2 linked regions of the Methylobacterium currus genome follow. The protein of the gene in region 1 interacts with the protein of each later gene in a pairwise test. Links are inferred from orthologs where the notes say so. Each region holds a gene or a part of one and is shown on either strand. Other genes may lie near its edges.

Region 1 (14,524 bases):
CCGCCGAGAGCGGGAGCTGCGCCGGCCCGTACCGCTACCCGATCGTGATCCGGGACGGCATCGTGGACGATGCCGGCAGCCACGGCGTCGACGCGTCCGGGCGCGCCACGGCCGATGGTCGCCTCACCGGCACGATCCGCAGCGGGCTCGCCAGTGTCGCGGTCACCGGCACCTTGCGCGGCTCCGCCGGGCGCGGGCGCTGGAGCCTCGCCGGGATCAGCCCCTGCACGGGGCGCTGGACCGCCCGGCGCACGGGCTGATGCGCCCGCCTCCGTCGGCGCGCCTCCGTCGCGCGCCGGCCCCCGTGGGAGCAGCGCCGATGCGCCGCATCCTTTCCGCTCCTGGATATAACAGGTTCCCGCTCGACAAAGTCAGCGGCCCACGCCTTGCTGGCGGGCAATGGAACGGGACGCGATCGAGGAGCGACGGGACGGATGCCGGCATACCGATTGCGCGGGGCGATCCGCGCCACGGACGGAGAGATCGGCCCCCCGCTGATCGACGAGATCATCACGGCCGGCGACCGGCAGGAGGCCGTGCGTCTCGCCAACACCCGGGAGACGACCCCCGCCGACGAGCAGGTGAACGCCCTGTGGCTGGTCGATGAGGGCGGGACCCTGGTCTGGTCGCTGCGCCTGGCCGACCGCGAGGTCTAGCGCCGCCTCGACGTCGTTGGGGACCCCTGAGGGCGATCCATGACGGCCTCTGCCACGGTGCGCGGCCGGTCGAGACGGAGGCTGACCCAAAGGCGCCGTTGCCCGACCAGCATGGCTTCCGCATGCTGCGCTCCGGAGCAGACGACGCGAGACGACATTAATCCCACGTCAACCCCGACGCTGCTCCCGCAGCGTTTCTTTCGCCCGAGCGGCACCGTGACCCGTTCGCCCCTCGACGACATGCGGATCCTCGCCAAAGCCGCGATCCCCGTCTGCTGCTGATCATCCTGGCCGGCCTGTGCGGCTTCGACCTGTCGCGGATGAGCCTCGTCGCGCAGGCCTGCCAGGGTGCTCGGCCGCGAGTCGCCACCGGCAGGGTGGCCTCCGAGGTCCAGCTTGATCGGACCCGACACGGGGCGGTGGTGAACCGCATCGTCTCCGACAGCTCGATGACCGTGATCGACGCCTTCGAGACGGAAACCAAGGCGATCGCCGCAGGCCTGCCGGGCCGGCGAGACCGCCGCGGCTTCCGGCGACCGGGCCCGGGTCACCACCGTCGTCGTCGCCTCGATCGCCGGCGCGGTGGCGCTCGTCCTCGCCTGCCTGATCCTGCAGCGTGGCGTCGCCGGGCCGGACTGCGTGGACAGGGCAGCCTTCGCACCCTCCTTCTTCTTTCGCGCCTCCGACGCTCCCGTGCACCCGTGGGAGGAGGCGTCCCGTTGCACAATGACGAAGCGACAGAGCGCTCGTCCTGAGATGCGCACAAGACGATCGCCGGCGTCGGATCCATGCGCCTGAGCTGGCAATCCGCGTACTGGTCGGCCGTCAAGATCATTCTTGGAATTAATGTAAAGTGTAGCGGCATCTGATCTTGTGTTTATGGCCAAGCTTGCCTGCGACATCGTTTCGTGCAGACTGGCCCCCACGCCAGACACGTTGCACGGACAGACAGCCGGCCGCCGCATGAGCCTGACGACTGCACAGATCCTCGACCTCGCCCCCGATGCCGCGAGCCGCAAGGCCGGGCAGGACCAGGCCAAGCCCCAGAAATGGAGCGGACTCGGCCGGGCCGGAACGGTGATCTGGGGCGAGATCAAGGGCAGCGGTGCCAGCCCCTACCGCACCGTCGCCGACCTCGCCGGTCCGGCCTCGAAATGCACCTGCCCGAGCCGGAAATTCCCGTGCAAGCACGGCCTCGGTCTGATGCTGGTCGATGCCGCCGCAAGCCTGCCCGAGGCGGAGCCGCCGGACTGGGTCGCGGCCTGGTCCAAGGGCCGCGAGAGCCGCGCCGCCGCGGCCGAGACGAAGGCCGCCGCACCGGCCAAGCCCGTCGACGAGAAGGCGCAGGCCAAGCGCCGGCAGGCCCGCGAGGAGAAGGTCGCGGCCGCCCTCGACGAGCTGGATCTCTGGCTGCGGGACCTGATGCGCCGCGGCCTCGCCGCTGCCCGCGCCGAGCCTTACGCCTTCTGGGACCGCATGGCGGGGCGCCTCGTCGACGGCCAGGCCCCGGGCCTCGCCCGCCGGGTGCGCGCCCTGCCGGGGCTGATCGCGGCGGCGCCGCAAGCAGGCAGCGCCCGGCCGGAGGCGGCTTTGGGCCTCGCCCTCGGGCGCATCGCCCTGCTGGCGCGTGCCGCGCGCCGTCTCGACGCCCTGGCGCCCGGGCAGGCGGCGGGCGCGCGCGCGGCGCTGGGCTATCCGGTGACCGCCGAGGAAATGGCGGCGCGGCCGGACCACGCCGACGACTGGGCGGTGCTGGCCCACGCGATCGAGGAGGAGGACAGGCTGACCGCCCGCTCGGTCTGGCTCGTCGGCCGCCGCACCGGTGCCCTGGCGCAGGTGCTCGATTACGGCACCGCCGGCTCGCCCCTGCCGCCGGCTCCCGCCGCCGGCCAGGATTTTTGCGGGGCGCTCGCCTTCCAGCCCGGCGACCCGCCCCTGCGGGCGGTCTTTCGTGACGGGCGCGCCGGCCCGGCGGCGGAGCCCGGCCTGCCCGGCGGCGGCAGCGTCGCGGCGGCGCGGGACGCCTTCGCGGCGGCGCTCGCCCGCTCGCCCTGGACGGAGCGCTGGCCGGTCTGCCTCGCCGGCGTGCGGCTCGGCCGGCTGCCTCCTGTGGGCGCCGGCGCGGTCGCCTTCGCGGCCGGCGACGCGACCGGCTGCCTGCCGCTGCGGAGCGATCCGCGCCTGCCGAGCCTGCTCGCGGTCGCGGGCGGGCGCCCGGTCGGCCTGTTCGGCCTGCATGACGGCCACGGCCTCAGCCCCCTGGCCCTCGCGATCGGGGGCCGCCTCTACGCGATGCCCGCCGAGGCCTCGCAAGCCGTCCTGCTGCAAGTGGCCTGACGGGACATGGCGTGACGGGACATGACGTGACGAGACAAGGCGCGAGGCGGGTGATCTCAACATGATGGACTCGACCGACCTCGCCGCGGATGGCTGGGAGCCGATCCTGGCCGCCGCGCTCCTCGGCGCCGAGCGCGCGCCGCCTGGGGGCCCCGGGCCCCTCGGGGATCTCGTGACGGAGGCCGATCCCGGCAGCGCCCTGCTGGCGCGCCTCGCCCTGCACGGCATCCACCACCTCGCCGGGCTCGATCTCGCGGCCGACGCCATGGAGCCGGTGGCCGTCCGGGAGCCGGCCGGGCCCGAATGCCCGCCCGCCGCCGCCAACCGGCTCTACGCCCTCCTCACCGGCGGCTACGCGACGCGCGAGCGCCTGCGCGAGTGGTTCGACCTCGCGGCCGCCGCGGGGATGCGCCCGCCGGCCTGGCTGCACCAGGCCCTGTTGCGCCACACGCAACACCTGCCGGAGACGGTCGGCGCCGTCGCCGGCGCCGAACTCGACTGGCTGGCGCGCGCCTGCGGCGAGGACCCGGCCGCGGCGCCGGCCGCTTCCGACTGGACCGAGGGCACCCTGGCCGGGCGCCGCGCCGCCTTCGCGGATCTTCGGGCCCGCGACCCGGAGGGCGCGCGGATGGCGCTGGAGGCGGTCTTCCGCAAGGAGAAGGCCGATATCCGTGAGGCCCTGGTCGGCACCCTGTGGACCGGGCTGTCCGAGGCCGACGCGCCCTTCCTCGAAGCCTGCCTCGACGACCGGGCCGGGGGCGTGCGCGAGGCCGCCCAACGCCTGCTGCCGCGCCTCCCCCGCTCGCTCTACGCCTCGCGCATGGCGGTGCGGGCGACCACCGCGCTCGTCATCGAGAGCAAGAGCCGCCTCTTGCGGAGCGCGACGCACGAGCTGGTCGTGACCCTGCCGGAGGAATCCCCCGCGCTCGCCCGCGACGGCGTCGAGCCCCATGCCTGGGAGCAGCGCGGCGGCGGCGTCCGGGCCGGGCTGTTGCGGGACATCCTGGCGCGCGCGCCGCTCCACGCCTTCGCGGGGCATCCGCCGCGGCTCTGGATCGAGCTGGCCTTGCGCAGCGAATGGGCGGAGCCGATCGTCCAGGGCCTGTTCTCGGCCGTCGCGCGCGAGGGCGATCCGGCCTGGGCGAGGGACATCGCCGATCTTCTGGCCGAGGCCTACGAGGGCAAGGTGTCGGGTCTCCGGCGCACCAACGAGCTGCTCGGTCGGTGGGTGCAGGCCCTCGACCTCCTGCCCGAGCCCGAGTGGGAGGCGCGGGTGACGGAGCTGATCCGCGCCCGCAAGATCGAGGCGGTCCTGGCCATACTGGCGAAGGGGCCGGACTCGTTCTCCGAGCGGTTCAGCGCCGCGCTGATCGACTGGCTCGCCTTCGTCATCCGCGGCTCCGACGACCTGCGGCGCGACCTCGCCAAACCGTACGTGATCGGCCGCCTCGGCGAGCGGCTGTGGCCGGGCGAGGACATCGCCGCGACCGCGGCGGCGCTCGCCGCGCGGCTGCCGGAGGAGGAGGGGGGCGACCGCCTGCGCCAGCAGGTCATGAGCCTCGCCGAGACGCTGGAGCTGCGCGTCGCGATCCGGCGCGAGTTCCAACCCTGATCTCGACGGCCTGACGCATCAGCCCGTCGGCCCGACACGCACCGAGGAGACAGCCCGAGGATGACGTCGACCAAAGCCGCACAACTCCGCCAGTCCGCCGAGGACGCCTTCGCCGAGGAGATCGCCGCCCTGCGCCAAGCCGACGACCGGCCGCGCCCGCCGAACTGGCAGATGTCGCCGCAAGCGGTCGTCACCTACCTGATGGGCGGCACGCTGGCCTCGGGCCAGACGATCACCCCGAAATACATCGGCGACCGGCGCCTGATGGAGGTCGCGGTGGCGACGCTCGCCACCGACCGGGCGCTCCTGCTGCTCGGCGTGCCCGGCACCGCCAAGAGCTGGGTCAGCGAGCATCTGGCGGCGGCGATCTGCGGCACGTCGCGGCTGATCGTCCAGGGCACCGCCGGCACCAGCGAGGAGGCGATCCGCTACGGCTGGAACTACGCGCTGCTGCTCGCCAAGGGGCCGAGCCGCGAGGCGGTGGTCGCCTCGCCGGTGATGCGGGCAATGTCGGAAGGCCGCATCGCCCGGGTCGAGGAGCTGACCCGCATCCCGTCCGAGACGCAGGACAGCTTCATCACCGTCCTGTCGGAAAAAACCCTGCCGATCCCCGAGCTGAACGAGGAGGTGCCCGCGCAGAAGGGCTTCAACCTCATCGCGACGGCCAACAACCGGGATCGGGGCGTCAACGAGCTGTCGAGCGCCCTCAAGCGCCGCTTCAACACCGTGGTGCTGCCCCCTCCCGCGACGATCGAGGCGGAGATCGCCATCGTCGAGACCCGGGTCGCGTCGCTCGGCCGCGCCTTCGAGATCCCGGCCGAGCCGCCGGGCGCCGACCAGATCCGCCGCGTCGTCACGATCTTCCGCGAGTTGCGCGAGGGCGTGACGGTGGACGGCAAGAGCAAGGTCAAGCAGCCCTCGGGCACGCTCTCGACCGCCGAGGCCATCAGCGTCGTCGGCAGCGGGCTCGCCCTCGCCGCGCATTTCGGCGACGGCCGCCTCTCGGCCGGCGACCTCGTCTCGGGCATCTCCGGCGCTGTGGTGAAGGACCCGGTGCAGGACGCGATCGTCTGGCGCGAATATCTCGAGACCGTGGTCAAGGAGCGCGACGGCTGGAAGGACTTCTACAAGGCCGCCCGCGCGAGCGCGTGACCTCAAGCGATGCCCACTATCCGCCTCTTCGGCATCCGCCATCACGGCCCCGGCTCGGCCCGCTCGCTCCGTGCGGCGCTCGCCGAGTTCGCGCCCGATTGCCTCCTGATCGAGGGACCGCCGGATGCCGACGCGCTGATCCCCCTCGTCGCCCACGAGGCGATGGCGCCGCCCGTGGCGCTCCTCGTCTACCGGCCCGACCGGCCGCGCGACTGCGCGTTCTTCCCCTTCGCGGCCTTCTCGCCCGAATGGGTGGCGATGCGCCATGGCCTCTCGGCGGGAGCGGCGATCCGCTTCATCGACCTGCCGCATGCCCACCAGCTCGCCGACGGCTTCGGCGCGCGACCTGAGCCGCCGGAGGGCGCACCGGTCGACGGGGAGCCGGTCGCCGAAGCCGCGGCGGAGCCGGGCGACCCATCGACGGTTCCGGCCCCGGCCGCGATCCGCCGCGATCCCCTCGGCGAGCTGGCCGCCGCCGCCGGCTATCCGGACGGCGAGCGCTGGTGGGACGCCCTGGTGGAAAGCCGGGCCGGCGCCGACGGTGACGTGTTCGCGGCGATCGCCGAGGCGATGGGCGCCCTGCGCGACGGCGCCGAGCCCGACCCGGAGGACGGGATCCGCGAGGAGGCCCGCGAGGCCCATATGCGGGCGGCGATCCGCAAGGCCGCCAAGGAGGAGTTTTCGCGGATCGCCGTGATCTGCGGCGCCTGGCACGTGCCGGCGCTGGCGCGCCACGACGCCAAGGGCCAGGCCTCTGCCGACGCTGCGACGCTCAAGGGTCTGCCCAAGACCAAGGTGGCGGCCGCCTGGGCGCCCTGGTCCTACGAGCGGCTGGCTACCGCCTCCGGCTACCGCGCCGGGGTACTGTCGCCGGAATGGTACGACACGCTGTGGCACCACGAGGGGCGCGTCGCCGCCCGCTGGCTCGCCCGGGCCGCCGCGCTCCTGCGGGAGGAAGACCTCGACGCCTCGCCCGCTTCGGTGATCGAGGCGGCGCGCCTCGCCGAGGCCCTGGCGGCGTTCCGCGGCCGGTCGCGCCCCTCCCTCGACGACCTCGACGAGGCGACGCAGGCGACGCTCTGCTTCGCCGACCCGGCGCCGATGGGGCTGATCCGGCGCAAGCTCGTCATCGGCGAGCGCCTCGGCGCCACCCCGCCCGACAGCCCCGGCACGCCGGTCGAGGCCGATTTCGAGGCGCAAGCCAAGCGCCTGCGCCTGAAGCCCGGCGCGGCGGCGGGCGACCTCGTCCTCGACCTGCGCAAGGAGACGGACCTTGCCCGCAGCCACTTCCTCAACCGGCTGGCGCTGATCGGCGTGCCCTGGGGCACGCGGCGCGAGGCGCGCGGGCGCGGCACCTTCAAGGAGGCGTGGTTCCTCGCCTGGCAGCCGGACTGGGTGGTGGAGCTGGTGGCGGCCTCGGCCGAGGGCGGCACGGTGGCGGAGGCCGCCGCCGCGCGGGTGAAGTCCCGTGCCCGGGGCGCGCAGCGCGTCGCCGAATTGTCGGGCCTGATCGGCACCCTGCTCGACGCCGACCTGCCCGAGGCGACCGCCCAGGTGGTCCGGGCCCTCGACGACCGCGCCGCGGTCTCGGCCGACGTGTTCGACCTGATGGACGCCCTGCCGGCGCTGGCGGAGCTTGCCCGCTACGGCTCGGTGCGCTCCTCCGACACCGAACCGGTGCTGGCCCTGGTGCGCGGCCTGGTGCCCCGGGCCGCTGCCGGCCTCGTCGCCGCCTGCCAGAGCCTCGACGACGAGGCCGCCAGGGCGGCGAAGGCCCGCATCGTCGCCGTCTCGGGCGCGGTCGCGCTCCTGGAGGATCCGGCGCTGAAGGCGGCCTGGCAGGAGGCGTTGCGGGCGCTCGCCGACCAGGACCATGTCCATGGCCGCGTCGTCGGTCGCGCCGTGCGCCTGCTGTTCGACGAGCGCGCCATCGACGCCGGGGAGGCCGGCACCCGCTTGCGCCTCGCCCTGTCGCGCGCGGCGGGCGCGGTGCCGGCCGCCGCCTGGATCGAGGGTTTCCTGGAGGAGAGCGGCACCGTCCTGATCCACGGCCAGGGCCTGCTCGGCGTCGTCGACGAGTGGCTGTCCGGCCTCGACGACGCCCTGTTCACCGAATTGCTGCCGCTGGTCCGCCGCACCTTCGCGACCCTCGCCCCGGCCGAGCGCCGGGCGATCGGCGAGGCGCTGGCCCGCCCGGGCGGGCCAGCGCCGGGGGAGGAGGGGCCGGAGGGCTTCGATTCCCGCCGCGCCGCTTGCGTGCTGCCGATCCTGCGCCTGCTGCTCGGCCCTGAGCCCGCCAAGAACGAGCCTGCGAAGAACGAGCCCGCCGAGACCGGAGACGCCGCATGAGCGAGACGGACCGCCTGCGCCGCTGGCGCCTCGTCCTCGGCGGAGGGGCCGCGGAGGGCACCGGCTGTTCTTTAGGCGAACGCGACCAGCGCCTCGACCGGGCGCTCGGCGCCCTCTACGATTCCGACCGCAAGGGGGGCCTGGGCGCCTCTGCCCCCTCCGTGCCGCGCTGGCTCGGCGACATCCGCGACTACTTCCCGGCCTCGGTCGTGCAGGTGATGCAGCGCGACGCCTTCGAGCGGCTCGACCTCAAGCGGATGCTGACCGAGCCGGAGATGCTGGAAGCGCTCCAGCCCGACGTGAACCTCGTCTCGACCCTGATCTCGATGCGCGGCCTGCTGGGCGGGCGCACCAGGGAGACCGCGCGCCTCGTGGTGCGCAAGGTCGTGGACGAGCTGATGAAGCGGCTGGAGGAGCCCCTGCGCCAGGCGGTCAACGGGGCGATCGACCGCGCCAGCCTCAACCGCCGGCCGCGCCACGCCGAGATCGACTGGCACCGCACCATCCGGGCGAACCTGCGCCACTACCAGGCCGAGTACCGCACCATCATCCCGGAGACCCGCCTCGGCCACGGTCGCAAGAGCCGCGGCTCGCTGAAGGACGTGATCCTGTGCATCGACCAGTCCGGCTCGATGGCGAATTCCGTGGTCTATTCGAGCATCTTCGGAGCGGTGATGGCCTCTCTGCCCGCAATTTCGACGCGGCTCGTGGTGTTCGACACCGAGATCGTCGACCTTACCGACGAGATGGACGATCCGGTCGAGGTGCTGTTCTCGGTCCAGCTCGGCGGCGGCACCGACATCAACCGGGCGATTGGCTATTGCGCCTCCCGCATCACGCGGCCCGAGGACACGGTGCTGGTGCTGATCTCCGACCTCTACGAGGGCGGGGTCGAGGCGGGGCTGCTCGCCCAGGCCCAGCGCCTGGTCACGGCTGGGGTGCAGGTGGTGGCCTTGCTGGCCCTCTCCGACGAGGGCGCGCCCTCCTACGACCGGGCGCTCGCCGCCCGCCTCGCCGGCCTCGGCGTCCCCGCCTTCGCCTGCACGCCCGATCTCTTCCCCGACATGATGGCGGCGGCGATCCGCAAGCAGGATCTCGGGGCCTGGGCCGCGGGGGCCGGCATCGCGGCGGTGCCGGCGGCGGGGGGGTAGGCCCGTTCTTCTCGGTTGTCGCAGCGCGCGATCTCGGGTCGGACTTCCACCAGCTTGCGATCGCGCAACGCTGCCGGAGCCATGCGCGACCACGCTGCAATACGGCACACGACAGAGCAGTTTGGTCGCGCTGGTGGCTCAGATGCCGGCCATGACCTCTCGGAAATCCCAGCCGTTGCCGATCGGCTTGGCCTGGATCGGCCAGTTCGCGGACCCGTCACTTGTGCCCGCATGCGTGTAGAACAGCATGTCGCCATTCTGACGGATCACGTAGATCGGTGTTGCAGAGGTCGCGGCCATGGCAGGATTGACCCGGTCTATGAGAGCCGCGGCGCCAGCCGCCGACATCGCCGTCAAAAGGACCTTGCGCCGGCTGAGGCCGGTCGAAGCTTGTCCGGTCTCGCTCTGTCCGAAAGGCGGTTCCGTCCTCATGGCGCTCTTCCTCCACTCCGTGACGGACTGGCGCAGTTTTTCTGCATTCTAACCAGGCATTGGAAGAATTGAACGCCGGCATGATGAGGGCTTCATCAATTCGAAAATTCTGAATAGAGACCCGACGATCGAACAAAATGACATATTTGTCGTGGGTTTTGCATCCTCCAAACGGAGGATTCTGGGCTATCTGTTGGCGTAACCGGCACCCGTTGCGCTGTCGGTCTCGGCATCCCGTCCCCCGTGCAGCGGACGCCCGGCCACGTTTGGGTGACGGCCGCTCCCTGCGCGTCCGCCCGGCCGACCGCCCGGCTCCCAATCGGCAGGCCTGCGACGGCGGAGCTTCGCTCCGCACGCCTGAGAGGGGCGCCGTACGGACTCGTTCGGCGTGGCCGGTTGGATGGCTGCTTCCCACTCTCAGCCGTCCTCCGCACCCTCCGTCGATCTGCTGAGAATCGTGCCCGTGCTCGCGGCCTGGCGAGAACAGACATGCTGGACGACGACGGCAGACAAAAATCGTATCGCGCTCCCGCCCTCGAGGGAAAAACACTCTCAATTGTCGCGGGAATACAAGAATATTAATCTCGTTGACGCTTGCGATATCCAAGATAAGGTTTCAGGCGGCGACGAAATTACTGCAACTTCAAGCCAAAATTTCGGAGCCGCACGCGTGGCCCGCTCAGGAAGGTTCGCGACCATGATCCCATGCCGCTCGCTCCGGCGGAGTCGTTCCCGGGCTCCCCAAGCATGACGGCTCCGTCGCGCCGGCTCAGCCCCGCGAACCGGGATCCGGTCGCGGTCGCGCGGGCGCTCGCCCCCATCCTCGCCCCGCTCGCCGCCGCCGACGACCGCGAGGGGCGCTTCGCGGGCCAGAGCCTCGCGGCGATCCGAGAGGCGGGGCTTGCCGCCCTGACGGTGCCGGAGGCCCGGGGCGGCCTCGGCGCCGGGCTCGCGGTCGCCAGCGCCGTCATCGGGACGCTGGCCGAGGCCGACCCGGCGGCGAGCCTCGTCCTGGCGATGCAGGCCGTCCACCATGCGAGCCTAGCCCGGGCGACCTGGCCGGAGGGCGTCGCGGCACGGTTGCAGCAGTCGGCCGTCCGCGAGGGCGCCTTCGTCAACGCGCTGCGGGTCGAGCCCGCCCTCGGCTCGCCGGCCCGCGGCGGCCTGCCGGAGACCGTGGCGCGGCGGGTGCCGGAGGGCTGGCGGATCACGGGCCGCAAGATCTACTCGACGGGAGCGCCGATCCTCGCCTCCGGGCTGGTCTGGGCCCGCACCGACGAGGCCGAGCCCCGGGTCGGGCTCGTGGTCGTGCCCATGGCGGCGCCGGGGGTGCGGATCGAGGAGACCTGGGATCATCTCGGCCTGCGGGCGAGCGGCAGCCACGACGTCGTGCTCGATCGCGTGCTGGTGCCGGAGGACCACGCCGTCGATTGGCGCCCGCCCGCCGCCTGGGCCACGCCCGACCCGGTCACGCTCGCCTGGAACACCACGCTGCTGGCCAGCCTCTACGACGGCGTCGCCCGGGCGGCGCAGGGCTGGCTCCGCGCCCACCTGACCGAGCGCGCGCCCGCCAATCTCGGCGCGCCGCTGGCGAGCCTGCCAAGGGTCCAGGAGGCCGTCGGCGAGAGCGAGCGCCTGCTCGCGGTCAACCGGCGGCTCCTGCGCGGCGCCGCCGCCGAGACCGATGCGGGCTCGCCGCCGCCGGTCGCGGAGAGCGGGCTCATCAAGCTCACCGTCACCGAGAACGCGATCCAGGTCGTGCAGGGCGCGGTCGCGCTCGTGGGCAATCCCGGCCTGTCGCGAAACAACCCGCTCGAACGCCACCTGCGCGACGTGCTCTGCGCGCGCATCCACACGCCCCAGGGCGACGCGGTCCGGCTGGCGGCCGGGCGCGCGGCGCTCGGCGCCTGACAGGAGGATTTTCCATGCAGGACGTGCACTTCATCGGCTTCGTCGCGGCCCAGTACGGGTCGGAGATCCACGCCCCCGCCGGGCCCGTCGTCGACCGGGCCTATCTCCGGGCCGCGGCGCAGGCGCACGAATACGGCGGGTTCGACCGGGTGCTGATCGCCTTCCACTCGACCGCGCCCGACAGTTTCGCGCTGGCGCAGTACGTCGCCTCGGTGACCGAGCGGATCGGCCTGATGATCGCCCACCGACCGGGCTTCCAGGCGCCGACCGTCGCGGCGCGCCAGCTCGCCACCCTCGACCAGCTCACCGACGGGCGGGCCGGCGTCCACATCATCACCGGCGGCAACGACGCCGAGCTGGCGCAGGACGGCGACGCCCTGACCAAGGACGAGCGCTACGCCCGCACCAGCGAATACCTCGACATCGTCAAGGCGTCCTGGACCAGCGCGGGCCCGTTCGACTACGACGGGCGCTACTACCGCGTCGCCAAGGGGTTCTCGGCGGTCAAGCCGGTGCAGCAGCCGCACCTGCCGGTCTATTTCGGCGGCTCCTCGGACGCCGCGATCGCGGTGGCGGGCCGGCACGCCGATGTCTACGCGCTCTGGGGCGAGACCCAGGCGCAGGTGCGCGAGACGATCGCCCGGGTGCGCGCCGCCGCCCACGCCCACGGGCGTGAGGAGACAATCCGCTTCAGCCTGTCGGTCCGGCCGATCCTGGCCGCGACCGAGGACGACGCCTGGGCCCGGGCGGAGGAGATCCTGCGGCGAACGAAAGCCTTGCGCGCCGCCCGCGGCCTCGGCCCCGCGGCGGTGCCGCCGAACGAGGGCTCGCGCCGCCTGCTCGCGGCGGCCGCGAAAGGAGACCGGCTCGATCGGCGGCTCTACACTGCCATCGCCGCCGAGACCGGGGCGCAGGGCAATTCCACGGCCCTCGTCGGCACGCCCGAGCAGGTCGCCGAGGCGCTGCACGAATACCACGCCCTCGGGGTGACGACCTTCCTGATCCGCGGCTTCGATCCGCTGGAGGACGCGGTGCAGTACGGGCGCGAGCTGATCCCGGCCTTCCGGCACCTCGCCGCCGCGTCGGCCCGCCGCCCGGCCGCCGCGTGAGGGCGAAGCAGACGACGCGCTGCCAGCCTAACGCTTCGTCTGCTTGGATTTATTGTCTTGTCGCGGACTTTTTGCCGCAAAACCGGCTCCCACCTTTGCGAAATCTGCTCAGCATGCGCCCGATCCTCGCTCTCCTCGCCCTCCTCTTCGCCGCCCTGCCGCTCCACGCCGAGACGATCCTGCGGGTCGGCGACCAGAAGGGCGGCTCGCGCGCCCTGATGGAGGCGGCGGGCGTCCTCGACGGCCTGCCCTACCGGCTCGAATGGCGCGAGTTCCCGGCCGCCGCGCCGCTCCTCGAAGCGCTCAATGCCGGGGCGATCGATACCGGCATCGCCGGCGACGCGCCGTTCACCTTCGCGGCCGCCGCCGGTGCGCCGATCAAGGCGATCTTCGCCATCCGCCAGAACCAGGCCGGCCTCGCCGTGCTGGTGCCGCCGGATTCGCCGGTGAGGACCTTCGCCGATCTCAAGGGCAAGCGCGTCGCCACCGGGCGCGGCTCGATCGGCCACCAGCTCGTCCTCGCCCAAGCCGAGGCCGCCGGCTGGAACGCCGGCGACGTCGCGCCGACGTTCCTCCTGCCCGCCGACGCCCAGATGGCGCTGACCTCCGGCTCCGTCGACGCCTGGTCGACCTGGGAGCCCTACACCTCGCAGCTCGAGATCTCGGGCCGGGCCCGCATCGTCGCCGACGGGCGCGGGCTGACCCCGGGCCTGAGCTTCCAGGTCGCCCGCGACGACGCCATCGCGGAGAAGCGCGCGGCCCTGGAGGATTTCGTGCGGCGGCTCGCCCGGGCGCGGGTCTGGGGCACGGCGAAGCCCGAGGCCTTCGCCAAGCGCTGGTCGGCCCTGATCGGCCTGCCCGAGGCGGTGCCGCTGGCCTGGTTCCGCCGGGCCGACATCCGCCCGGTGCCGATCGACGACGCGGTGGTCGCCGACGAGCAGCGCGTCGCCGACCTCTATCACCGGGCCGGGCTGATCCCGCGGCGGCTCGCGGCGGAGAGCGTGTTCGACGCCTCGTTCAACGACGCCGCCCGGGCCGGAGCCGCGGCGGCGACGCAATAGGCCAGGCGACGTAGGCCGTCAGCCGTAGCGCCGCGCCGCCTCCACCGTCAGGCCGAGGCCGACCGAGCCGAAGGTGTCGCCCTCGACCACCCGGGCCTCCGGCGCCGCCGCCAGGATGGCGGCGCGCACCGGCGCGAGGCGGGTCGAGCCGCCGGTGAGGAACAGGGCGTCGATGGCGGACGGCGCCACCGCGGCGTCGCGCAGGCAGCGACCGATGCAGGCGCCGATGCGCCGGGCGAGATCGGCCGAGTGCCGGGCGAGGTCCGGGCGGTCGATCTCGGCCGTCAGGCCGGGCTCGACCCAGCCGAGGGGCAGGGCGATCCGCTCCACCTCCGACAGGGCGATCTTGGCGTCCTCGACCTCCATCGCCAGGGTGTGGCCGCGCTCGGCCTCGATCACCGCGGCGAGGCGGTCGATCAACTCGGGACGGGCCACCTCGCGGCGGAGCGAGCGCAGCTCGCGCAGGGTCTTGCCGTCGTAGAGCCGGTTGATCTGCGACCAGGTGGCGAGGTCGTGGTAATAGGCCGAGGGCACGTCGAGGCCGGGACGGCGCATCGGGCTGCCGAGGCCGAGGAGCGGCATCACCTCGCCGACGCTGAGCGTCCGGTCGAAATCGGTGCCGCCGATCCGCACGCCGTCATTGGCCAGGATGTCGCCGGCGCGCTCCACCGCCCGGTGACGCTCCGGGCTCAGGCGCACCACCGAGAAGTCCGAGGTGCCGCCGCCGATATCGGCGATGAGCGCCACCTCCTCG
Region 2 (14,318 bases), 2.8 Mb from region 1 along the record:
GTGCGGGCGCAGATGCTGGCCGGCCTGCGATACCAGCAGAACGATCCCGGCGTGATGGCCTCGCGCCGCTTCTTCGCCGAGGCCTATCCGGGCCACCCCTACGGCCGGCCCTCCTCCGGCACGATCGAGAGCGTGTCGTCGATCACCCGCGACGACCTCGTGGCGATGCATCGGCGCCTCCTCGCCCGCGGCCGGGTCAAGGTGGCGGCGGTCGGTGCCATCGGCGAGGAGGCCCTGTTGCGCGCCCTCGACGCCGCCTTCGGCGCCCTGCCGGAGGGTAGCGACCTCACGGCCGTGCCCGCGACCACGATCACGGGCCTGGGCCGGCGCATCGTCGTCGATCTCGACGTGCCGCAATCGGTGCTGCGGTTCGGCACCGACGGCGTGCCGTGGCGCGATCCCGACTTCATCCCGGCCTACGTGCTCAACCACATCCTGGGCGGCGGCGCCTTCACCTCGCGGCTCTTCCAGGAGGTGCGCGAGAAGCGCGGCCTTGCCTATTCCGTCGGCACCTCGCTGGTGAGCCACCGCGCCGCCTCGATGACCTGGGGCTACACCGCCACCAAGAACGAGCGCGTCGCCGAGTGCCTGACGGTGATCGCCGACGAGATCGCTCGCCTGACCAGCGACGGCCCCTCCGACGACGAGCTGCAGAAGGCCAAGGACTACCTCACCGGCTCCTACGCGCTCAACTTCGACACCTCGACCAAGATCGCCCACCAGCTCGTGCAGATCGCCTTCGAGGGCCTCGGCATCGACTACATCGCGCGCCGCAACGGGCTGATCGGCGCGGTCACGCAGGGCGATATCCGCCGCGCGGCGGCCCGGACCCTGGGGGACGGGAAGCTGCTGGTGGTGGCGGCCGGGCGGCCGACGGCGATGTGAGGGGGTGGGGGCGATCCCGCGATCGCCCCGATCGTCCGATCCACGGGCTCGCAGGAGCGAGCAGAGCGGCGGAACCCCGGGATCGATAGAAGACAGGCTGCGCGCCGGCTCCGATGTCGACGCGCCGGCTTCGACGATCTGACTCCCCGAAGGCGAGCCTTCGGCCGGCGATGAAGCCCATGAAAAAGGCCCGGAAGATCCGGGCCTGGTCTCCACGTTTCGAGACAGATCGGTGGCCCCGTCGATCACGGGCAGGCCCATGATCGACGGGATGCCTCACATCGGCATCCCGGGCCGCCGGATCAATGCACGCTCAGCGCCTGCAGGTCATGCGCCCAGGCATTGGCGAAGGCGGCGTCGCGGCTGTCGGTGAGCAGGATCGGAGCGCCGCTCGCCGAGAGCAGGGCGAACACGTCGAGGCCGGGGGTGAGGTCCGGGGCCTGCGGGAAGAGGCGCTTGACCTCCTCCGAGCGCATGGCGCGGACATAGGCCACGTGGCCCTCGCCGAGGGCCGCGAGCGCGGTGGGATCGAGGTTCAGGGTGGTGTCGGACATGATGCGCCCTCCTCTCAAAGGCAGCAGGACGGTGGTCGGCAAAAGGTCCCGAAGCGGCCCGCCGACCGGGGTGAACACGATATGGGGATGCTCAGTCGGCGTCGCGCGACCCGATGTCGATCCGTCGCACGATGCGCTCGGGCTCGGGCCGGGCGAGGTCGATCGAGAGCAGCCCGTTCGACAGGTCGGCGCCCAGCACCTCCATGCCGTCGGCGAGCAGGAACGCGCGCTGGAACTGCCGCGCGGCGATGCCCCGGTGCAGGAAGGTTCGGCTCTTGTCGTCGGCCTGCCGGCCGCGGACGATGAGCTGGCTCTCCTCAAGGGTCACGTCGAGCTGGTCGCGGGTGAAGCCGGCCACCGCCAGGGTGATACGCAGCCGCTCCGGCTCCCGCTCCGTGCGGGGCAGGCGCTCGATGTTGTAGGGCGGGTACCCGTCGTTGGCGGCCTTGGCGACGCGGTCGAGCGCCTGCTCGATCTCGTCGAAGCCCAGCAGGAATGGGTGCCCGAACGGCGATGGACGCGTCATGGTGTCGGCGAAGCCCTGTTGCGGAGGCACTTCGGTCAGGATCCCGGGCCCGCATCCGCAGCGCCCGTCGGGACCGACCGCAACTCCGCCGGCCCGGTCTAGGATATGAGGGGCGCCAAGGTTTTCATCAAGGGCAGGCTCTCCCATCGCGGGCAGGGCTCCCGTCGCGGGCAACGATTGCCGTCCAGGAGAGACAAGGCGTCCCGGAAAGCGGTCTCAGCGCTGCATCGCCCCGGTGAGCCGTTCCCTGATCCGCTCGCGCAACGCGCTCGGCAGCTCCAGGTCGACGAGGCGCCAGGTCCAGCCGCGCAGGCGCAGGCGCAGGCGGAAGCGGCTCTCGAGCGGCCGGTCGGGCGGGTAGCTCACCACCATGCCGCGAAAGCCCCGCGGCTCGGCCGAGCGGAACAGGGCGAAGAGCTGGCTGAATGTCGAGGCATGCAGGCCGAGGCCGTCCTTGGCCTTCGGGGTCACGGCCCTCGGGGTCGCGCCGGATGCGGAGGTCGTCTCGCCGGGCGCGTCCTCGCGGGCCGTGTCGCGTGCGCTTTCCCGGGCACCATCGCGGGCGAGGCCGGCGCGCACGGGCCAGCCGTCGTCGAGGAGGTCGATCAGGGTCTCGGGCGTGACCAGGGACTCGACCAGCGGCTCGGCCAGCGCCCCGCTCGCCTCGGTCAGGATGGTGCGCTCCCGGGGCGACAGGTCGCGGCGGGCCGAGATCCCGTCGACCGCCGCGGCGAGGGCCTGCTTGGTCAGGGACAGACGCAGAGTGCGGAAGTTCACCCTTTGCGCCACGGAGGCGGCGTCATGCGCCTGCACCGCCTGCGACAGGCGGTAGAGCGCGATGTAGGGCGAGACACCGTAGGCGATCCACAGGAGCAGGACCGCCAGGCCCGCGAGCCACCAGCGCGTCATGCCCGATCGCCGGCAGGAGGGTGCGCGAGGCCGGTCACGCGGGGCGCGCGAGGTGGGCGAAGGCGGCGATCACCTGCTCGTAGACCGGGCGCTTGAACGGAATGACCAACTCGGCGAGGTTGGCCAGCGGCTCCCAGCGCCAGCCGTCGAACTCCGCCTTGTGGGCGCCGCCGCCCGGCCGCAGGATGTCGATCTCGCGCTCGTCACCCTCGAACGCGAAGGCGAACCATTTCTGGGTCTGGCCGCGGTAGCGCCCCTTCCAGGGCTTGCCCGCCGCAAAGGTCGGCAGGTCGTAGGAGTACCAGCCCGGCGCCTCGGCCAGCAGGCGCACCGACGCGGGGGCGACGTTCGTCTCCTCGTAGAGCTCGCGCAGGGCGGCGTCGCGCGGTGCCTCGCCCTCGTCGATGCCGCCCTGCGGCATCTGCCAGGCATGGGCGCCGAGATCGGCCGATTCGTGCCGCCGATGGCCGGCGAAGACCAGCCCGTCGCGGTTGAACAGGGCGATGCCGACGCAGGGCCGGTAGGGAAGGCTGGCCAGGGCGGCCTCGGAGCGGTGAAGCGGTGCCATGAGGCGACCTTAGAGCAATTTCCCCGTCTGTGGACCGACCATCCGGCAAAATTGCGGGGTGAGAGGGGGTAGGGCCGCGATTCAGGGTCCGGAACGCATGGCTCGGCTCGCCGGGACCAGCAGGATGCCGCGGGATTCGAGGTCCCGCGCCCAGCGGGCGATGCGGTCGATGGAGAGCGGCAGGGCGGTGGCGGAGCCCAGCGCGAAGCCCGCCTTGCGCGCCGCCTCCTCCAGGCGAGCGAGCTCGCGGTCGATCGCGTCCGGGCGCGGCACCGCGTCGACGACGATCTCGGCCCGGGCCGCCGGCACCTTGGCCTTGCGGGCGAGGTCGCGGGCGAGCGAGCGCGGCGAGCTGCCGTCGTCGAGGAAGCCGAGGCCGCGGGCGCCGATCTCGCGCAGGACCGGCTCCAGGGAAGCAGCCTCGGCCGTGAGGCGCGCGCCCATGAAGTTCGTCACCCCGACCGCGCCGGGCACCCGGGCAAGCACGAAGGCGAGGCGGTCGAGGTTCTCGGCCGGCTTGGCCCCCGCCAGCAGGGTCTGGGGGCCGGGGTCGTTGTCGGGATAGTCGAACGGCTCCATCGGCACCTGGACCATCACCTCGTGCCCGGCCTCGCGGGCGCGGGCGGCGCTGCGGGTGACGTCGGCGCCGTAGGGCGCGAAGGCCAGGGTGACCGCCGGCGGCAGGCGCTGCACCGCGTCCTGGGTCGCCGCCTGGCCGATGCCGAGGCCCGAGACCACGAGGGCGATGCGGCCGGCGACCGCCCCGCCCCGCTCCAGCCCCGAGGCCTCGGGGCGGGCATAGACGTCGAGGGACCGGGCACCGTCCGGGCCGATCTTCGGCAATGTGCCGTAGCGGCCGCGCTCGGCGAGACGCGGGTCGGGGGCGGGGTTCAGCTGGATCGGGGCGTTGCCCGGCACCCGGATCACCACCGAATCCGGCGCGGTCGCGCCGTCCGGCCGGCTCACTGCGACGCCCGAGGCCCGCTCGACCTCGCCGGCGCTGCGGCTCGCGGGGTCGGGACGCGACGGAACGGCCGGCTCCGGCGCCGGCGCGCTCGGTGCCCGGATCGTGATGGCGGCGATCGCATAGGGCTCGCCGGCGAGCGGGTCGTCGCTGAGGACGAGGAAGGCGGCGAGCGCGAGGGCGCCTGCGCCGAGGGCGGCGCCGGCGAGCAGCCGCGGCTGCAGGGCGGCGCGCCAGCGCTGGACGCGGGCGGTCGCCTCGCCCCTCAGCCCGAGGGGACGGGTCAGGATGGTGTCGGACGCGAGCGGCACTGGCGTGAGGTCCCGCGACCGTGTCGCTGCTAGATAAGCGGAAGGCCCGCAGCGCCGGTCGTTCGACCGGTATTGCGGGCCTTCGTGGTAAATGCGGCGTTAAGGCGGGCGCGTCCCGCGCCCGGGAGACACCGTTAGGAGACGCGGCCGATCAGTTCGGGTTCGGGACGGTGGTCTTCGCGGTGTTGGCGGCGCCCTTCTGCACGCCGTGCAGGAAGTCGATCGCGGCGATCAGCTGCTTGTCCTTGGCCGGGTCCGGCGGGACATAGGCCGACGACCCGCCGCGCTCCTCGGTGTCCTTCTGCTTCAGGTGGCCCTTCAGGCCGGCCTCGCCCTTGGTCTCGTCCTTGCCCTTCAGCTCGTCGGGCACGTCCTGCAGCACCTCCTGGTCCGGCTCGATGCCCTTGGCCTGGATCGAGCGGCCGGACGGGGTGTAGTAGCGCGCGGTGGTAAGCCGCAGGGCGCCGTTGCCGCCGAGCGGGATGATCGACTGCACCGACCCCTTGCCGAAGGAGCGGGTGCCGAGCACCGTCGCCCGCTTGTGGTCCTGAAGCGCGCCGGCGACGATCTCGGAGGCCGAGGCCGATCCGCCATTGACCAGCACCACGACCGGCTTGCCCTTGGTCAGGTCGCCGGACTTGGCCGAGAAGCGCTGGGTCTCGTCCGGGTTGCGGCCGCGGGTCGAGACGATCTCGCCGCGGTCGAGGAAGGCGTCGGAGACCATCACCGCCTGGTCGAGCAGGCCGCCCGGATTGTTGCGCAGGTCGATGATGAAGCCCTTGAGCTTGTCGCCCGGCAGGTCGGTCGCGATCTTGTCCACGGCGGCCTTCAGGCCGTCATAGGTCTGCTCGTTGAACTGGGTCAGGCGGATATAGCCGATGTCGCCGCCCTCGGTGCGCGAGCGCACGGGCTTGATCCGGATCAGGTCGCGGTTGAGCGTGACCTCGATCGGGTCCTTGGCCTCCTTGCGGGTGATCTTGAGCTTCACCGGCGAGTTGACCGGGCCGCGCATCTTGTCGACGGCCTGGTTGAGGGTCAGGCCCTGGACCTGGTCGTTGTCGATCTGGGTGATGATGTCGTTGGCGAGCAGGCCGGCGCGGGCGGCCGGCGTGTCGTCGATCGGGGTGACGACCTTGATCAGGCCGTCCTCCATCGTCACCTCGATGCCGAGGCCGCCGAACTCGCCCCGGGTCTGCACCTGCATGTCACGGAAGCTCTTGGCGTCCATGTAGCTCGAATGCGGGTCGAGGGAGGTCAGCATGCCGTTGACGGCCGCCTCGATCAGCTTCCCCTCGTCGGGCTTCTCGACGTAGTCGGTGCGGATCTTCTCGAACACGTCGCCGAACAGGCTGAGCTGGCGATAGGTCTCGGCCGAGGCAGCGACGGCGCTCGTGCTCGAGAGCAGGTGGGTCTGGGTCGCCACCGTAGCCGTCCCGGCGCCCAACATGGCTCCGAACAGGACGAGGGAAACTTTGCGCATTATCCGCGAACCTTCTCGCTTGACCCTTTGGCCCACCAAGGATCCGGGTCGATGGAGCCACCGTCTTTTTTGAACTCGACGTACAGGACGGGATCGTTCCGCCCACCGGCTCCTGCCGAAGGTGCGGCGCCCGTGTCTCCCATCACGGCGACCGGCTCCCCCGCGAGCACGAACTGACCCACCTCGACGTTGATCTGGTCCATGCCCGCCAGGAGCAGATAGTAGCCGTCGCCTGCGTTGATGATCAAGAGACGACCGTAGGAGCGGAACGCCCCCGCATAGGCCACCCAGCCGTCGGCCGGAGAGGAGACGACGCCCCGCGGGCGCGTCATGAGCGATATGCCGCGGCTCGTTCCCCCGGCCCCGTCCGGGCTGCCGAAGGTCCGCACCACCTCGCCGCTCACCGGGCGCGGCACCAGGCCGCGCACCTGGGGGAAGGGCACCTTGGGGGCGAGCCGCGCCGGATCGCGCAGGGCCGCCGCCGCGAAGCGCTCGCGGGTCTCGCGGCTCTCGGCCTCGGCCGCCTCCTTGGCGGCGCCGGCGGCGCGGCGGGCATTCGCCAGGTCGCCGTCCAGGCGGTCGACCAGATCCTTGAGGGAGCGGGCCTGGCCGGCAAGTCCCGTCGCGCGCTCGCGCTCGGCCGTCAGGCCGCTCTCGGCCTCGCCGAGGCGGGCCTGGCGGGCGGCGATGAGGGCGGTGAGGCGCTGGCGCTCGGCGGCCCAGCCCTTGATGTCGCCGCGCAGGGTCTCCTGGTCGGCGGCGATGAGGCCGCGCAGGCGCACCAGCTCGGCGAGGTCGCCGGCCAGGGTCTCGGCCTCGCCCTGCAATTCGGGCACCACGGCGCCGAGCAGCATCGAGGTGCGGATCGCTGCGAGCACGTCCTCGGGCCGCACCAGCACCGCCGGCGGCGGGCGCCGTCCCATGCGCTGGAGCGCCGCCAGCACCTCCGCGATGACGCCGCGGCGGGCCTCCAGCGAGCGGCGCAGCGCCGTCTCGCTGCCCGCCATGGTCTGGAGCCGCGCCTCCAGCTCGGAGATGCGGTCCTCCGCCTCCTGCGCCTTGCGGGCGGCGTCGATCAGGGCCTGGTTGAGGCGGGCACCGTCGCCCTTGATCTCGGCCACCTCGCGCTCGAGCTTGGCCCGGGTCTCGGTGCTGGCCTGGAGCGCGGCGTCGATCGCCCGCAGGCTCTCGGCCCGCCGGTCCTTCTCGGCTTGGGCCTTCGCCACGGGATCTTGTGCCTTCGCCACGGGATCTTGAGCCTTCGCCACGGGATCCGCATCTGGCGCCGGCTGGGCGCAGGCGAGGGTCGCGGCCGTCAGGAGCGCGGCGATGGCGGGGGGGAGCGCTCGGGTCACGGGGCGCCGCGGTGATAGGGATGGCCGGAGAGGATCGTCATGGCCCGGTAGAGCTGCTCGAGGGCCAGGACCCGGACGAGCCCATGCGGCAGGGTGGCGGCCCCGAAGGCGAAGATGAGGTCCGCTCTGGCCCTGACACTAGGATCCAGGCCGTCGGCGCCGCCAATCACGATGGCGAGACCGGGCCGCCCGCCGTCGCGCCACGCGCCGAGCTGGTCGGCGAAAGCGAGGCTCGTCACCGCCCTGCCGCCCTCGTCGAGGACGAGCACGGCGGCGCCCGGCGGGATCGCCGCCAGGATCGCGCCCGCCTCCTCGGCGCAGCGGTCCGGCGCGCGCCGGGCCCGGCTCTCCGGGATCTCGGTCAGCTGCACGGCGGCGAAGCCGAGGCTGCGGCCCAGCGCGTCGGCGCGGCCGCGATACTCCTCGGCGAGGTCGCGCTCCGGGCCGCGCTTGAGGCGGCCCACCGCGACGAGGGCGAGCCGCATGGCGGCGTGTCCGTCCGTCTGCGCTGCGTGCGGTCAGCCGGCGAGGCGGTCGGCCGGCCGGTCGGCGCCCCAAATCTTCTCGAGATTGTAGAAGTGCCGCACCTCGGGCCGGAAGATGTGGACCAGGAGGTCGCCGGCATCGATCAGCACCCAGTCGCAGGCCGGCAGGCCCTCGACCCGGGGATTGCCGAAGCCGCGGCTCTTCAGCTCCTGGATCACCTTGTCGGCGATGGAGCCGACATGGCGCTGCGAGCGGCCGGAGGTGATGATCATGGCGTCGGCGATGGAGGTCTTGCCGGCGAGATCGATCTCGACCGTCTCCTCGGCCTTCATGTCCTCGAGGCAGGCGAGGGCAACCGACCTCATGTCCGCGGCCTCGGGCGCGTCGATCCGGGATTGCTGCCGGGATTCCTGCGCATCGGGCTGCACGGGAAGCTCGTTGTCATGAGCTTCGTGAGAGATTGCGTCGTTCAGTGCCGGCCCCTGTCGATGAAGGCACCCGGTGGCGCCACGAGACGATGTTGCCCGCGGCATACGCGGTGCCGATGCCATTAGACGGTGACAGTGGCGAACCGATGGCGAATTTTCAAGCTGGGGCCGCGCAAATCCCTTGCAAGCTCCCTGGCAATCGCCCGCGATCAGGACGTGGACCGGACCGTGGCGGCGCGCAGAGCCGTCGAGGACAGGCTGTTGCGCGGCCCGTGGAGGAAGACCCAGGCCGGCGGCGCCCGGTCGGCCAGGGTCGGGGCGGCGGCCTCGTCGAGGCGCGAGCCCGCGAGCGCCCGGGCGGCGGGGGACGCCATGGCCCGCAGGGTGTAGCCCGGCCGGTCGATCACCGCGATGGGCATCCGGGCGGCGATCGTGCGCCAGCCGCGCCAGCGATGGAAGCTCGCCAGGCTGTCGGCGCCCATGATCCAGACGAAGTGGACCTCCGGGTGCCGCGCGGTGAGCCAGGTCAGGGTCTCGACGGTGTAGCGAACCCCCAGGCCCGCCTCGAAGTCGGTGACGGCGATCCGCGGGTCGCGCGCCACCGCCCGGGCGCCCGCGGCGCGGGAGGCGGCGTCGGGCAGGTGGCTGCGGTCCTTGAGCGGGTTGCCGGGGCTCACCAGCCACCACATCCGGTCGAGGGCGAGGCGCCGCAGGGCCAGCCGGCTGACATGCCGGTGGCCGGCATGGGCCGGGTTGAACGAGCCGCCATAGAGGCCGACCCGCAGGCCCGGCGCGAGGGGCGGCAGGCGCACGATCACGCGCGCGGTTCCGGAGCGTGGCGCCTCCCGCCTTCAGGTCGTCACGGGCGGATCTGCCCGGTGCCGCGGACCCGGTACTTGAAGGTGGTGAGCTGCTCGACGCCGACCGGGCCGCGGGCATGCATCCGCCCGGTGGCGATGCCGATCTCGGCGCCGAAGCCGAACTCGGCGCCATCGGCGAACTGGGTCGAGGCGTTGTGGACGACGATCGCCGAATCGACCTCCGCCAGGAAGCGCTCCGCCGCCGCCTGGTCCTCGGTTAGGATCGAGTCGGTGTGGTGCGAGCCGTAAGATTCGATGTGGTCGATGGCGGCCTCGAGCCCGTCCACCACCCGGACGGAGATGATCGCGTCGAGATACTCGGTGCGCCAATCCTCCTCGGTCGCCGGCGTCACCCGGGGATCGACCGCCTGCACGCCTTCGTCGCCGCGCACGGCACAGCCGGCCTCCAGGAGGTCGGTCACCAGGGGGCTGAGATAGGTGCCGGCGCAGGCGCGGTCGACCAGCAGGGTCTCGGCGGCGCCGCAGATGCCGGTGCGGCGCAGCTTGCTGTTGCGCACGATGGTGCGGGCCATGGCGAGGTCGGCGGCCGCGTGCACGAAGACGTGGCAGATCCCCTCCAGATGGGCGAAGACCGGCACCCGCGCCTCGTCCTGCACCCGGGCCACCAGGCCCTTGCCGCCGCGGGGCACGATCACGTCGATGGCGCCGTCGAGGCCGGTGAGCATGGCGCCGACCGCCGCCCGGTCGCGGGTCGGCACGAGCTGGATCGCATCCGCCGGCAGGCCGCTGCGGGTCAGCCCCTCGCCCATCGCGGTCGCGATCGCTGTGGCGCTGCGATGGCTCTCCGAGCCTGCGCGCAGGATCGCGGCGTTGCCGGCCTTCAGACAGAGCGCGCCGGCATCCGCCGTGACGTTGGGGCGGCTCTCGAAGATCACGCCGACGACGCCGAGCGGCGTCGCCACCCGCTCGATCGTCAGGCCGTTCGGCCGCTCGAAGGTCGCGAGGGTGCGGCCGACCGGATCGGGCAGGCCGGCGACGCTCTCCAGGCCTTGCGCGATCGCCTCGATCCGGGCGGGGTTCAGCGCCAGGCGGTCGAGGGTGGCGGCGGGCAGGCCCTTGGCCCGCGCCTCCGCCATGTCGGCGGCATTGGCCTCGAGGATCGCCGCGCCCGCGTCGCGCAAGGAGCGTGCGGCCTCCCGCAGGGCCTCGTCCTTGGCCGGGCCTGGGACCAGAGCCATCCGGCGGGCGGCGGCGCGGGCCTGCCTGCCGATCTCGCGCATCAGCGCGTCGACATCCTCGGGACGGGGCTTCAGGCTCAGCACGGACACGGATCGTCATCCTGGCCGCCATCACGGCGGCGTTTCGGCCGCCCTTGCCGGGCGGCGCGTCGGTCGGGCCCTTCTCATGCCACGCCCGCGAGCGCGGCGACAAGCGGAGCGTCAATTCGCCAGTCCGACCGAGCCGCTCCTCGGTCCCAGTCCCTTGGGCACCGGCACGTCGGTCGCGCTGTAGCGGGTGTTGATCACGAGGCGCGGGCTGTTCGACAGGAAGATCTGGTTGGCGACGATCGCGGTGTACTCGGACTGATCGGCCACCACCTGATTGGTCTGCACGGAGAAGGTACCTCGCGGCAGGTAGATCGTGCCGACGAGGCGCCGCGCACTGTTGCTGAGAACCTCGAACGATCGGCCGACCGGCGCGGCGCGATCCTCGAAGAACAGCAGGCCAGCCATGTCCCCGTCGCGTGGCGCCGTCAGCTCGACGACGGAGTTCGGTTGGAGAAGCAATGGCTGCATGGTCCGCACTTTGGGCCACGCGATATTGCCCGTGAAATAGAAGCCGACGCCATCTCCCTTCATGTAGCCGCGCGTTCTGACATTTATCGCCTGTTTGCAGATATTGATTAGCGCTACCGCCGTCACGAAACCCAACGTAAGCGACGGTGGCCTGCAGATCGTCTCCACCTCGGTCCGTTGCCCAGGCGGGCCGACGACAAGCGGACCATCCTTCATCACGTAGATACCCGGTCGCAACGTCACCTCGGCACCTCCCCCGATCGAAAGGCCACCGCAATACGTTCCCGGCGAGAGCGTGTAGGTGCCATCCGTGAGCGCCAGGTCATTGGCGATGCAGCTTCCGACCGGTGGTGCCGGCCGGCCGGCGAGCGGGTCCTTGAGGGTCGGGCAACCGGTGACCGGGAGCGGCCTGAAGTTCGCATGTCCTCCCTGGTAGCCGCCGACCGCGCAGGTTCTCGTCGCCGTGACGACGCTCCGATCGCTTCCCGAGAGTCCCACGGCACTGGGTGACAGGGAGTACACGACGCAGTCGTCGGCTTCGATCCTGGCACTGTTCCTCAATTGGATCGCCTGGATCCCTCCCGACGCCAGACCCAAGACGCAGAGCTTGGACGAGTTGACAGCCTCGGCAGTGGCCGAGACGGCGATGTCGGTGAGATGCGGCGTCACCAGACGGCTCATGATCGCCCGCTTGTGCTGGGTCAGTGTCACCCTGACCCCGGTCGGCGGCACCTCGCCATGCATCCACCTGGCCGGCACGAAGGGTCCGCCCGGGCGCTCACGGATCACCGCCACGGTCGCCACGGCGACCCGCCCGTCGCCGCGCTCCACCTTCACGGCGCTGTCGACGTAGGATTGCGCCAGGGACTGCATGCGGTGCGGGCTCGCGCCGGACACCTGGAGATCGGACGCGACCGCGAGGGCCGCGGCATCGGCCACCTGCTGCAGCATCGTCCGTTGCAGCACCCAGGACGCGTAGTCGATGCCGAGACCGACCATGCCGAGCAGGAGGGGAGCGACGAGGGCGAAAATGAGCACCACGCTCGCCGCACGATCCGCCGCGAACCGGTTGCAGTGAGCGAATCCGTACCGAATCATCTTGCCAAGCAGCCCAACTTCCACACTCGGCGCAGTTTGCCTGGAACGAGTTAAAGTCACCTTACGTCATATGACGCAATGTAAAGGGGTATTTACTTTTTTAGTTTCCTGATCGTTGCGTTAGCTTTGGCGGCCGGCTGCAGCACAAGGTTGCATCATACCGCCGCGCCTTCGAACGGATCCGTTCCAAGGCGCTGGCTCAGCCCGAACGGGCGTCGGCGCTGATGCGCCGGACGCCTTGGCATCGACGTGTCGATGCCAAGGCGCGAGGGTATAATAGGAATGATATCCTTATGCCGATGCCGCCACGGCGGATGCCGTTGCAGGGGTCATAGGGCATGAACAGAAACGCCGCCGGACGGCCGGCGGCGCTCGCTTCGCGAACCGATCCGTTCCTGCGGGTCAGCTGTCCATCTTGAGGGCGGCGATGAAGGCTTCCTGCGGGATCTCGACCTTGCCGAACTGGCGCATGCGCTTCTTGCCCTCCTTCTGCTTGTCGAGGAGCTTGCGCTTGCGGGAGATGTCGCCGCCGTAGCACTTGGCGGTGACGTCCTTCGACAGGGCCCGGATGGTCTCGCGGGCGATGATCTTGCCGCCGATCGCCGCCTGGACCGGGATCTGGAACAGGTGGCGCGGGATCAGGTCCTTCAGCTTCTCGCACATCGCCCGGCCGCGGCTCTCGGCGCGGGTGCGGTGCACCAGCATCGACAGCGCGTCGACCGGCTCCGCATTCACCAGGATCGACATCTTCACGAGGTCGCCCTCGCGATAATCCGAGATGTGATAGTCGAACGACGCGTAGCCCTTCGAGATCGACTTCAGCCGGTCGTAGAAGTCGAACACCACCTCGTTGAGCGGCAGGTCGTAGACGACCATGGCGCGCTTGCCGACATAGTTGAGGTCGATCTGGGTACCGCGCCGGTCCTGGCACAGCTTGAGCACGCCGCCGAGATACTCGTCCGGCGTCATGATCGTGGCGCGGATCCACGGCTCCTCGATCGTATCGATCTTCATCACGTCGGGCATGTCGGCCGGGTTGTGCAGCTCACGCTGCTCCCCGTCCTGCATGTTGAGGTGGTAGACCACGCTCGGCGCGGTCGAGATCAGGTCGAGGTTGAACTCGCGCTCCAGCCGCTCCTGGATGATCTCGAGGTGCAGGAGGCCGAGGAAGCCGCAGCGGAAGCCGAAGCCGAGCGCCGCGGAGGTCTCCATCTCGTAGGAGAACGAGGCGTCGTTGAGCCGCAGCTTGCCCATCGCGCCGCGCAGGTTCTCGAAGTCGGCGGCATCGACCGGGAACAGGCCGCAGAACACCACCGGCTGCACCGGCTTGAAGCCCGGCATCGCCTCCTTGGTCTGGCGCTTGTCCTCGGTGATGGTGTCGCCGACGCGGGTGTCCGCCACCTCCTTGATCGAGCCGGTGAAGAAGCCGACCTCGCCGGGACCGAGCTCGGAGACGTCCTGCATCTTGGGCCGGAACACGCCGAGGCGCTCGACGCCGTAGGCCGCGTCCGCCCCCATCATGCGGATCGTCATGCCCTTCTTGAGCACGCCGTCGACGATGCGCACCAGCACCACGACGCCCAGATAGACGTCGTACCAGGAATCGACCAGCAGCGCCTTCAACGGCGCGGTCCGGTCGCCCTTCGGCGGCGGCAGGCGGGTGACGATCGCCTCCAGCACCGCCTCGATGTTGAGGCCGGTCTTGGCCGAGATCGGCACCGCATCCTTGGCGTCGATGCCGATCACCTCCTCGATCTGCTCCTTGACCCGGTCGGGCTCGGCCGCCGGCAGGTCGATCTTGTTGAGGACCGGGACGATCTCGTGGTTGGCGTCGAGCGCCTGGTAGACGTTGGCCAGCGTCTGCGCCTCGACGCCCTGCGAGGCGTCGACGACCAGCAGCGAGCCCTCGCAGGCGGCGAGCGACCGCGACACCTCGTAGGCGAAGTCGACGTGGCCGGGAGTGTCCATCAGGTTGAGGATGTAATCGCGCCCGTCCTGCGCCTTGTACTCGAGGCGCACGGTCTGCGCCTTGATGGTGATGCCGCGTTCCTTCTCGATGTCCATCGAGTCGAGCATCTGCTCGCTCATGTCGCGCGCCGCGACAGCGCCGGTGATCTGGATCAGCCGGTCGGCGAGC

Evidence for each region.
Region 2: the proteins of DA075_RS11355 (region 1) and rsfS interact in binary tests that used the Escherichia coli proteins (3 or more experiments, as listed by UniProt). The link is inferred for Methylobacterium currus from one-to-one orthologs.

What each region holds. Positions count from the first base shown.
Region 1 is NZ_CP028843.1:2,378,472-2,392,995, reverse strand. What follows is about bases 3,777-6,711. They hold DA075_RS11355 (ATP-binding protein), read left to right. Parts: upstream 3,777-4,665; coding sequence 4,666-5,757; downstream 5,758-6,711. Other genes in these bases: DA075_RS11350 (DUF5682 family protein), read left to right, coding at 5,767-6,711; DA075_RS11360 (DUF5691 domain-containing protein), read left to right, coding at 3,777-4,605. Also shown: DA075_RS11380 (hypothetical protein), read left to right, coding at 1-260; DA075_RS11375 (hypothetical protein), read left to right, coding at 435-656; DA075_RS11365 (SWIM zinc finger family protein), read left to right, coding at 1,620-2,993; more of DA075_RS11360, read left to right, coding at 3,055-3,776; more of DA075_RS11350, read left to right, coding at 6,712-8,106; DA075_RS11345 (VWA domain-containing protein), read left to right, coding at 8,103-9,257; DA075_RS11340 (hypothetical protein), read right to left, coding at 9,396-9,689; DA075_RS11335 (acyl-CoA dehydrogenase family protein), read left to right, coding at 10,437-11,600; DA075_RS11330 (LLM class flavin-dependent oxidoreductase), read left to right, coding at 11,615-12,709; DA075_RS11325 (ABC transporter substrate-binding protein), read left to right, coding at 12,823-13,770; DA075_RS11320 (Hsp70 family protein), read right to left, coding at 13,789-14,524.
Region 2 is NZ_CP028843.1:5,192,821-5,207,138, forward strand. What follows is about bases 6,721-9,449. They hold rsfS (ribosome silencing factor), read right to left. Parts: upstream 8,371-9,449; coding sequence 8,071-8,370; downstream 6,721-8,070. Other genes in these bases: DA075_RS24015 (murein hydrolase activator EnvC family protein), read right to left, coding at 6,721-7,465; rlmH (23S rRNA (pseudouridine(1915)-N(3))-methyltransferase RlmH), read right to left, coding at 7,549-8,037; DA075_RS24030 (nicotinate-nucleotide adenylyltransferase), read right to left, coding at 8,676-9,284; DA075_RS24035 (glutamate-5-semialdehyde dehydrogenase), read right to left, coding at 9,326-9,449. In the rest of the region: DA075_RS23980 (M16 family metallopeptidase), read left to right, coding at 1-885; DA075_RS23985 (BQ00720 family protein), read right to left, coding at 1,188-1,439; DA075_RS23990 (Hsp20 family protein), read right to left, coding at 1,531-1,965; DA075_RS23995 (DUF2939 domain-containing protein), read right to left, coding at 2,182-2,874; DA075_RS24000 (RNA pyrophosphohydrolase), read right to left, coding at 2,909-3,442; DA075_RS24005 (divergent polysaccharide deacetylase family protein), read right to left, coding at 3,524-4,717; DA075_RS24010 (S41 family peptidase), read right to left, coding at 4,869-6,197; more of DA075_RS24015, read right to left, coding at 6,197-6,720; more of DA075_RS24035, read right to left, coding at 9,450-10,615; DA075_RS24040 (TadE/TadG family type IV pilus assembly protein), read right to left, coding at 10,727-12,124; lepA (translation elongation factor 4), read right to left, coding at 12,584-14,318. UniProt on the Escherichia coli protein: Functions as a ribosomal silencing factor. Interacts with ribosomal protein uL14 (rplN), blocking formation of intersubunit bridge B8.